DNA from 3 places in the Actinoalloteichus hymeniacidonis genome. Region 1 is predicted to be linked to each of the others. Evidence: riboswitches for the same ligand, from Rfam matches in the RefSeq annotation. Region 1 holds a riboswitch; each other region holds the start of a gene.
What was found. A riboswitch is a leader RNA that binds a small molecule or an ion and turns the genes downstream of it on or off. The one in region 1 is predicted to bind cobalamin.

Region 1 (3,267 bases):
GGGCAGGCCCAACCGTTCGGCCTGGCTCGTCGCGCGCTCGGCGTAGTCGGCTCGCTTGCGGTGCTCGGGGCGGAGCGATTCGAGTCGGGCCCTGATCCGTTGGTCGCGAGCTGCGGCGTTGCGCGCGTTGCCGACGGCCCGACGTGCCTCGTGCAGGGCCTCGGCCACCGTCTCGGTCTCGCCTCGCAACGCCCGGTCCAGCAGTACGACCTCGTCGACCTTCTGGCTGGCGAACGCCAACCGGGAGCGCAGCGCGGGATCGAGGTCGGACTCGGCATCGAGGTCGTAGGGCACGTGCAGCAGCGGCGCCGAGGTGCCGACGACGACCTCGCCTGCCACACCCAGCAGCGTCGCGCAGTAGGCGAGGGCGGCGTCCACGTCGGTCCGCCAGATATTGCGTCCGTCGACGACGCCCGCCAGCACGGTCTTGTCCCGCAGGCCTCGGATGCTCGCGATTCCGTCGAGGTCGGCACGGCCCGCCACGAGATCCAGTCCCACCGCCTCGATCGGAGCCTCGGCCAGCACCTCCAGGGCCGCGCCGAGTGCACCGTGATAGCAGGCCACCAGTGTGCTCGGCCGCTGCCGAGCCTCGCCGATCCTTCGGTAGGCGTGGGCCAGGGCCCGCAGCTCGGCAGGCGTGCGGTCGGCGGCGAAGGCCGGTTCGTCGAACTGGACCCAGTGCGCCCCGGTCTCGGCGAGCTCGGCGAGCAGTTCGAGATAGCAGTCGATCACCGCGTCGAGTTTCTCCAGCGGATCGAATCCGGCCGGGGCCTCGGCGGCGGGCTTGGACAGCAGGAGGAAGGTGACCGGCCCCAACAGCACCGGTCGAGTGGGCACACCCAACTCGGCGGACTCGACGAACTCCTCGACGGGTTTCCGGCTGGCGAGCCGGGGATCGGTGTCGGGCCCCAGCTCGGGCACCAGGTAGTGATAGTTGGTGTCGAACCACTTGGTCAGCTCCAGAGGCGCGAGCTGATCGGCGCCTCGGGCCGCAGCGAAGTAGGTGTCCAACGGTGTGCGATCGGAATCGCGGAAGCGCGCGGGCAGCATGTCCAGCAGGACCGCGGTGTCGAGTACCTGGTCGTAGTAGGAGAACGTGTTGGAGGGCACGGACCCCAGGCCCGCGTCGCGCAGGGCGGTCCAGGTGTCCGCGCGCAGCGAGACCGCGACGCTGTGCAGGGCGTCGGCGTCGATGCGTCCGGCCCAGTACGCCTCCAGCGCCCGTTTGAGTTCTCGATCCGGTCCGATTCGGGGGTAGCCCAGAACCGTGGCGCCCAGCGCCGGGACGTCGGTGCGGTGGGTCATCGCTCTCTCTCCTCGCGAGGCGGCAACGAACCCCGAGGTCGGACACCCGGGCGGCCGGAGACGCGAGCGGACCGCAGCGTGACGGCAGAGGTCACCGATCCCATCGCACCCGGTCCTCCCGCGAAGACCTCGGAGCGGCACGCGCCCAGCCGGGCACGCGCCGCCGATGGCAGGTCTTCGGACTCGCGGGCATTCCGGCCGGGTCGGCCGGTGGACCTACTGTCCGTCGCTTCCCGGGGGCCGCAGACCCCCAGTGCTTCTGATCCGTCCTCGTGCGAGGACGGTGACGGAGTTCGTTCCCGCTCACCGCTGCGGGGCAGTCCCGGAATCACACCGGGTTCCCTCTTGCCTCGTCGCCGCCCGCACCGCACCGATTCGAGCGCGCTGTCGGCCGACGACGAACCATCGGCGGCACCGATCCTAGTCGGCCATGGTGACCGTCGACTCAATATCTCGGCCGTCGGGATCGCCTACGCTCGGTGCCATGCATCCCGTCTCCGAGCTTCCCGGCAAACCGACCTCGGCAGCGGCCACGACACTGAGTCAGATCATGACCGCGAGCGAGACCAACCTGTATGGCACGGTCCATGGCGGCGTGATCATGAAGTTCGTCGACGACGTGGCCGCGGCATGCGCGGGGCGGCACTCGGGTGGCACCGCGTTGACGGTGTTCATGGACGAGATGCTGTTCCTCGTCCCGGTGCGCGTCGGCGATCTGGTGCACGCCAGCGCCCAGGTCAACTGGACCGGACGGACCTCGATGGAGGTCGGCGTCCGGGTGGTCGCGGAGCGTTGGAACGAGTCCGTGCCATCGACCCATGTGGCGACCGCCTACCTCGTCTTCGTGGCCGTCGACTCCGACGGCAAGCCCAGACCGGTGCCGGAGGTACTGCCGGAGTCGGCCATCGACCGCCGCAGGCAGGCGGAGGCCGAGATCCGCCGCGAACACCGATTGGCCCGGCGGGCCGCCATTCGACGCAGTCGTGAGGTCGAGGCCGAGCCGGAGCGGGCCACCGATGCCGCGTCCCGAGGCTGATCCGAGATCTCGGTGCGGGTCGGTTCGTCGTCACCCCTCATCGACGACGAACCGACCATCCACCTGCAGTGCCGAGCCTGAATTCGCCGACCGGCGAATCCACCCCCTCGACCGGTTCGATGGGCCCGCCCGTTCCCATCGGACCGCTCGACTGGCAGGCACTCACGGGAGGCCGGTTTCCCGGCGGATGCCCGCACACACACCGGACACCGTTCTCCCCCCGATCGAACGAGTGATCTCCCCCTATCGAGCGTCCTCGTCCGACGATTCGGTCATCAGCGAGCAGTCCTGCGGACGAACAACGTCGTCGCGATACCGAAGGCCACCAATCCGATGCCGAGACACCAGACGACGGCGAGCAGCGCGTTGTCTCCCACCGGCAGGCCCAGCGTCAGCGCGCGTACCGCCTCGATGACCGGGGTGGCAGGCTGGTTCTCCGCGATGACCCGCAGGAACGAGGGCATCGAGTCGGTGGGCACGAAGCCGCTGCTGAGGTACGGCAGGAACAGGATGGCGAAGGAGAACTGGCTCGCGCCCTGCACCGTCTTGGCCAGCAGGCCGAAGATCATCGACAGCCAGCAGATCATCAGGATGTAGAGGGCGATCACGCCGACGGCGGCGATCCATCCCAGGACATCGGCCTGCGGCCGGAAACCGATGAGCAGAGCCACGCCGACGACCAGACCGGTCGAGACGAGGTTGGTCAACAGGCTCGAGACGACATGTCCGGTGAGTACCGAGGACCTCGTGATCGGCATGGTTCGGAAGCGGTCCACCACCCCGGTGACCAGGTCACCGGTGAGCCCGGTTCCCGTGGAGGATGCGGAGAACCCCGCCGCGAGGATGATCACGCCGGGGACGACGTAGTCGACGTATTCCCGACCCACCTCGATCGCTCCGCCGAAGACGAAGACGAAGAGCAACAT
Region 2 (3,267 bases), 620 kb from region 1:
CGGTACTCCCGGTACTCCCGGTTCACCGGGCTCGGGCGGTTCGGATTCTCGCGGAGGATCGGTCGGGGGAGGTTCCGGCGCGGGTGGCGGAGGCGGGTCCGTCGGTGGCGTCGCGGACAACCCGAGCAGCGCCTGCGAGGTCGAGCGGCGCAGCCGGTCCTGGTTGCCCGCGCGACTCCAATAGAGCGGGCCGTCCTCCAAGACGTCCAGATAGTCCTGTGTCGAGTAGGACACCGCGCCCGCCATGTCCCCCGGTGCGACGTCGGGGGGAAGCTGTACCGAACTCAGCCAGCCACCCGCCCTCCCGGCGGGCTCGGCTGCGCCCGCCGAGGTGAGGGCGAGCGCGGCCAGTCCGGTGCTGTTGGCGTTGAGGGTCTGCTCGATCAGCTGCGGCGAGGAGGAGTCGAAGCCGAATCCGCCGCCGGAGTGTTGCCGCTCGCGCAACCACCGCACACCCCGGTCCAAGGCCGCCTGGTCGCCGCCGACCTCCGCCAGCGCCCAGACCGCCATCGCCGTGTTGTCCACACTGACCAGTGCGTCGTCGGTCTCCGAACACGTCGATCCGACGTCGGCGACGGGCGGGGCGTTGCGGAATCCGCCGCTCGGGCACTGTTGGCGGACCAGGTAGTCGATGCTGGGTTGTTGATCGAGGGTCAGCCGCGCCTGGTCGGCGTGCTCCTGCATCGCCATCAACGCCAGAGACTGCGAGAAGGTGTTGGACAGGTCGCGACGAGGGTCGTACTCGCCGACGTTGAGATTGCGATAGCGCCCGTCGACGTCGAGGGTCGCGGACAACCGCGCGGGAAGGTCGATCGGCACGCCCTCGGAGTCCACCCCCCAATCGGTGGGGTCGACGCCCGCCCGAACGGCGACCATCAGGCGTTTCGCGACACCGCCGGAGACGGTGATCCGGCCGTTGTAGTACATCTCCCGCAGCGAGCGCACTCCCTGGGAGAAGGCCTCGCCATGCCGGTCGGCCGCGTGCAGCCCGATCAGGGTGTCCGCCAGCAGGCCACTGTCCGGCGTCCCCGGGGTGGTGGACGGGAAGACGTAGTCCAGTCGGACGAGTTCCCGTTCCAGGAACCCGGCCGCCGTGCCCGCCTCGGCGGATCCGACACCCGGTGTCGGATCCGCCGAGGCGGTGGGATGAACGAGCCCGACGATCAGCAGGAGTGCGCCTGCCGCGAGCCCGGAGCGGAATCGGACCATCAGGGCGCGGGCACCCAATCGGGATCGAGGGCCTCGGCCAGCGTCAGGCTCATCTCGTTCGGGTCTGCGGCGGTGCCCGCACCGAAGGAGAAGCCGAGGACATCACCCGACGGCGGGTCGTAGGTGTCCACGCCCTCGTCGGCGTAGCCCCAGGCCGTGCCGGTCACGTCGGGCACCCAGAACGCCCAGTAGGACGCGTCGGGCAGGAACCCGGTGCAGCTGTCGTCGGTCGCACTGGGCAGGCCGTCGATCCGACACAGGTACTGGTAGGGGCCCGCCTCGCCCTCTCCGACGCCGTGCTCGGGTGCGACGTCGACATCGGTCAGCGCGGCGAAGGCCGTGGCGGGGTCGAGGTCGGTGCACCGCCGGACCACCTCGCCACCGGCGTGCCCGGTGAAGTCGACGACCACCGTGACACCGCTGCTTCCGGTGCACGGCCCGTCGGTCCAGGCGGCGATACCGACCTCGTCGGGCAGCGGGTCGGCCGCAGCGACGGCGGGTGCGCCCGCCACCAGCAGGGCGCCCGCGAAGAATCCGGCTAAGACACGATGGATCGAACGACTCGAGGACATGGCCTGGAGTTCCCTTCGGTTCACCGCAGACCGCAGTCCGGAGCCGATCGGCTCCGAAGCTCCGCGCTGCATTCCACGACAGAGGAGCTGGACAATGCGGCACGATGGGCAGTCCGACTCGCACCTGCCACAGGCAGGCGCTCACGGTTGCGGGTCAGCGCCGGATTCGCACCGGCTTCCCCCATCGCGCAGCAGAAACTGCACCGTCCTCATTGGAGTGACGGCCGATTCGAACGTAACCCATCACCTCGCGCAGCGGAAGACGTCGGAAGCGTCGTTCAAGTGCTTCGCTGCCACTTCGAGACCGTGTCGAGTCGCCGCCGTTTCGTAGTCCGCTCCGACCGGCATCACGGCGGCGACGGATGTGGTCAGGCCTTGACGCTGCCCGAGGTGAGACCGCTGACGATGAAACGCTGGAACGCCGCGAAGATCAGCACGATCGGGACGCTGATCAGCGTCGCCACAGCCATCAACGATCCCCAGGCCGTTCCGTACCGGCCGACGAAGGAGTTCAGCAGCACGGTGACCGGCTGCACCGACTCCGAACTGGCCAGGGTGATACCGAAGACGAACTCGCCCCAGGCCAGCAGGAACGCGAAGGCGCCCGCCGCGATCAGTCCGGGACGCAGCACCGGCAGCACCACCCGCCGCAGCACGTCCACCATCGAGGCCCCGTCCATCCTGGCGGCCTCCTCCAACTCCATGGGCAGCGCGGCCATCAGCGGCCGCAGCACGATCACGGCGAACGGCAGCGTCAGCGTGGTGTCGGCCAGGATGAGCCCAAGGTGAGTGTCGGTGAGGCCGATGATGCGCATGAGCAGCAGCAACGGCGCCGCCAACACGATGCTGGGCAGCAGCTGGGCCACCATCATGGCCAACAGCATCGAACGGGAGCCCGGCACCCCCGTCCGAGTGATCGCATAGGTGAGCGGCGCGGCCAGCAGCAGTGTGAGGATCGTCGTCCCCAGGGCGATGATCGCGCTACTCAGCAACGCCTGCGTCAGCAGTGGATCGGCGATGGCCGAGGCGTAGTTCTCGCCCGAAGGCGGCAGCGGCACCCACTGCGGCGGGATGGCCAGGACGTTCTCCGGCCGCTTCAGACTGGTGGCGACCATCCAATAGAGCGGCAGCAGGAAGACCGCGACGATCGCCGTCGCGATGCCGGTGAGCAGCCATGGTCTGCGGGTGCGGGTCACCGATCGCCCTCCTTGCCGATCCGGCGGACGTACCAGATGGACACCACCAACGGGATCACCAACAGCAGCACCGTGATCGCGGCTCCCTCGCCGAAGCGGAAGAACTCGAAGAACTGCTCGTAGGCCAGCAGGGGCAGCACCCGGGTCGCGTCCACCGGGCCACCACCGGTCATCACGAAGACGATGTCGAAGGCCTTGAACGTGTAGATCAATCCGAGCAGGAGCACCGCCGCCGATACCGGGCGCATCAGCGGCAGCGTCACGAAGCGGAACCGTTGCCAGGCACTCGC
Region 3 (3,267 bases), 350 kb from region 1:
CACGACCGCCCGGCGTCCGCACCCGCGCCACCGCTCGGCCGCCGCAGCCAGGGTGGGCAGCAGTCGACCCTGCTCGATCGGGCACAGACTCGGCACGACCAACTCGATGCGTTCCTCGGTCCAGGCGTCCACCAGTTCGCCCTGTTCGGTTGATCCGACGATGGGCCGGTGGCGAGATCGTCTTCCGACGTAGCCGGTGACGTCGGTGGGGCTCAGCAACAGCAGATCGTGCCGCCCCGACCGGGTGATGGAGTCGACGACCCGCTCGGCGCGGAACTCTCCGATGACGGCGATCCTCATGTGACTGCCTCGTCCTTCGTCGGTAAGCCCGGCCACCCGGACGACCGTTGTCCTGACGTCGTCTCGGGTCGCGGGTTCGAGCCGTCCGATCGGCCGTGTTCGCGGCGGCTGGCGAACGCCGGTGAAGCCCCGCCACCGCCATTCGACCACTCTTCGTGACCAATGTCGATCACTTACGGTGATTACCTCGGTTGCACGGGCGTTACGCGAAACGGAGTCGCGTTTCGAGGTCTCCTGCCGCCATCGGTACTCCGGATGAATGCGGTGCGCTGATCGACTCCGGCTCGACCACCCGCAGGGCCCGCAACATGCCCAGGGCCTCCGCACTGCGGCTGCCGGGTTCCGCGTGGTAGATCACGAGCTGTTGGCCCGCCGCGCCACGCACGTCGAACGCCTGGTAGGTCAGGGTCAGCGCTCCCACGTCGGGATGAAGGAAGTCCTTTGCCTCGTGGGTCTTACCCCGGACCTGGTGGGTCCCCCACAGCTCGCGGAACGCCGGACTGCCCTCGGACAGCGCCTCGATCAGCGACTCGAATCTCGGATCGTGCTGCGCGAAACCCGAGGCCGATCGCAGGTTGGCCACCGTGGCCTGGGCCGCTCGATCCCACTGCGGGTAGAACCGTCGGGCGGCCGGATGCAGGAAGACCATCTCCGCCAGGTTCCCTGCGGGACGCAACGGCGCGAACAACGCGTCGGCCAGGGCATTGGTGGCGAGCACGTCCAGCATGCGGTTGATGACGAACACCGGGGTGGCGAGGTAGCCGTCGATCAACTGGCGCAACTCGACGCCGACGCCGGGCTCGATCGCCGATTCGGCAGGCGGCGTCGAGCCCGCCAGCCGGTACAGGTGCTCCCGCGCGGCCGGGCCGAGATCGAGCGCGCGGGCCAGCGCATCCAGCACCTGCGGCGACGGGTTGCGTTCCCTGCCCTGCTCCAGGCGGGTGTAGTAGTCGACGTTCACCCCGGCGAGGACGGCGACCTCCTCACGCCGTAGCCCGCTCACCTTGCGCTGCCCGGAGTACAGCAGACCCGCGTCCTGGGGAGTCCGCTGTGCGCGGCGCGCTCGGAGGAACTCGCCCAACCCGCTACCCGTCATATCCCCACGGTAGGGGCACCGCACGTCGACGAGGTGGGTATGTCACACCCACCCAACCTGGACCTCGGACGCCTCGAGATCGATACTGGATCATCGCCGAGAGCGTGGGTTAATCTGCTCGGTGGCCTGTCCCGCCGGTTGCCGCCGGTGGACGACGGCGACAACTCCATACGTCTCTCGGGCGGGGGAAGCCGGTGACAATCCGGCGCTGACCCGCAACCGTGAATCGTGCGCCGTCCGCATGATGAGCCGGATCACCCGCCGGAGACGAGCGGCTTCAAACACTGTCGTGGTCCACGGTGGGAGCCCGAATCGGCAGACATGCGTCTGCGCCGGCTCTCGCCGGTCGCCGCAGGCATGCCGCCGGTTCGGACGCCTCTTCCCAGACCCACTCGGGAAAGGCGTTCTTGAACGATGCTGGGTGGGCCGGGCAGGACACCGCGCGGTCGAGCGCGGACCGCCGAACCGACCAGACGCTCCGACCATGCCGAACACCGCATCGAGATCGGGCGGGCCGGGTGAACGGCGTCGCGAGTCTGCTGGGCAGCGCCCTGCCGCGCCCGCTGCATCCCGGAGCCTGGTGGTTATGGGCGCTGGCACTGGCCGCGGCGGCGAGTCGGACCACCAATCCGCTGTTACTGGGCCTGATCCTGACGGTCGCGGGCTACGTGGTGGTCCAGCGGCGTGGGAGTGCGCCGTGGGCGGCGACCTTCCGGATGTACGTGTACCTCGGGGTGTTCGTCGTCATCATGCGGGTGTTGTGGCGAGTGGTCTTCGGCGGCGGCGCTGGCGAGCACATCCTGTTCGCGCTGCCGGAGATCACCCTTCCCGAGGCGGCGGCGGGGATCCGGCTCCTCGGCCCGGTGAGCGCCGAGCAGGTCCTCGGCGGCTTCTACGACGGTCTCCGGCTGGCGACCATGTTGATCTGTCTCGGCGCCGCGAACTCACTGGCCGATCCACGACGGATGCTCAAGGCGGTGCCCGCCGCGCTGTACCAGATCAGCACCTCGGTGGTCGTCGCGCTCTCGGTGGCGCCACAGCTGATGGAGAGCGTGCTACGCGTACGGCGGGCCAGAAGGCTGCGTGGTGGCGGCGGACGCGGGATGCGGGCGTTGCGGGGGATCATCGTTCCCGTACTGGCCGACGCGCTGGACCGATCGCTCGCCCTGGCCTCCGCCATGGATTCACGGGGCTATGGCCGACTCGGCGACACACCGGCGAGAACGCGCCGATGGACCGGTGGTCTGGTGATCGCCGGCCTGTTGGGGGTCTGCGTCGGCGTCTACGGCCTGCTGGGCGGTACCGGACCCGTGTTCGGCCCGGCGATCACGGTCACCGGATTACTCCTGGCCGGCTCGGGTTTCGCGTTGGCGGGCCGTCGCATCCGGCGCAGCGTCTATCGGCCGGACCGCTGGCGGCTACCGGAGACCTCGGTGGTGATCTGCGGGCTGATCACGGTGATCCTGCTCGTGGTGGGCGCCGAGCTCGACCCGCTGAGTCTGCATCCCGCACTGAGCCCGCCGAGTTGGCCGACGGCGACGCTCCTACCGGTTCTCGGCATTCTCGCGGGGGTCGCCCCCGCCTGGCTCGCCCCACCGCCGGAGGTAACCGCGTGATCCGTTTCGAGCAGGTGTCGATCAGCTACGACGACGACACCGGACCGGTGCTGTCCGAGATCGACCTGGAGATCGCCGAGGGCGAACTGTGCCTGGTGGTCGGCCACACCGGATCCGGGAAGTCGACGCTGTTGGGTGCGATCAACGGGCTGGTGCCGCACTTCACCGGTGGCACGCTGCGCGGCCGGGTACACGTGGCCGGCCGGGACACCAGGACGAACCCGCCCCGTGAGCTGGCCGATCTGATCGGAGTGG

Region 2: another riboswitch for cobalamin. It lies ahead of BKA25_RS13785 (hypothetical protein); the one in region 1 lies ahead of metE (5-methyltetrahydropteroyltriglutamate--homocysteine S-methyltransferase).
Region 3: another riboswitch for cobalamin. It lies ahead of BKA25_RS27885 (CbiQ family ECF transporter T component); the one in region 1 lies ahead of metE (5-methyltetrahydropteroyltriglutamate--homocysteine S-methyltransferase).

The regions. Positions count from the first base shown of each region.
Region 1 covers NZ_JACHIS010000001.1:4,011,115-4,014,381, forward strand. Annotated here, with positions in the region: gene metE (5-methyltetrahydropteroyltriglutamate--homocysteine S-methyltransferase) at 1-1,305, opposite strand, end outside; cobalamin riboswitch at 1,477-1,649, opposite strand; gene BKA25_RS16535 (acyl-CoA thioesterase) at 1,790-2,341, shown strand; gene BKA25_RS16540 (ABC transporter permease) at 2,617-3,267, opposite strand, start outside.
Region 2 covers NZ_JACHIS010000001.1:3,391,026-3,394,292, reverse strand. Annotated here, with positions in the region: gene BKA25_RS13790 (hypothetical protein) at 1-1,209, opposite strand, end outside; gene BKA25_RS13785 (hypothetical protein) at 1,209-1,781, opposite strand; cobalamin riboswitch at 1,868-2,003, opposite strand; gene BKA25_RS28400 (carbohydrate ABC transporter permease) at 2,150-2,977, opposite strand; gene BKA25_RS13775 (carbohydrate ABC transporter permease) at 2,974-3,267, opposite strand, start outside.
Region 3 covers NZ_JACHIS010000001.1:3,662,394-3,665,660, forward strand. Annotated here, with positions in the region: gene BKA25_RS14960 (ATP-grasp domain-containing protein) at 1-300, opposite strand, end outside; gene BKA25_RS14965 (helix-turn-helix transcriptional regulator) at 503-1,396, opposite strand; cobalamin riboswitch at 1,525-1,676, shown strand; gene BKA25_RS27885 (CbiQ family ECF transporter T component) at 1,915-3,012, shown strand; gene BKA25_RS14975 (ABC transporter ATP-binding protein) at 3,009-3,267, shown strand, end outside.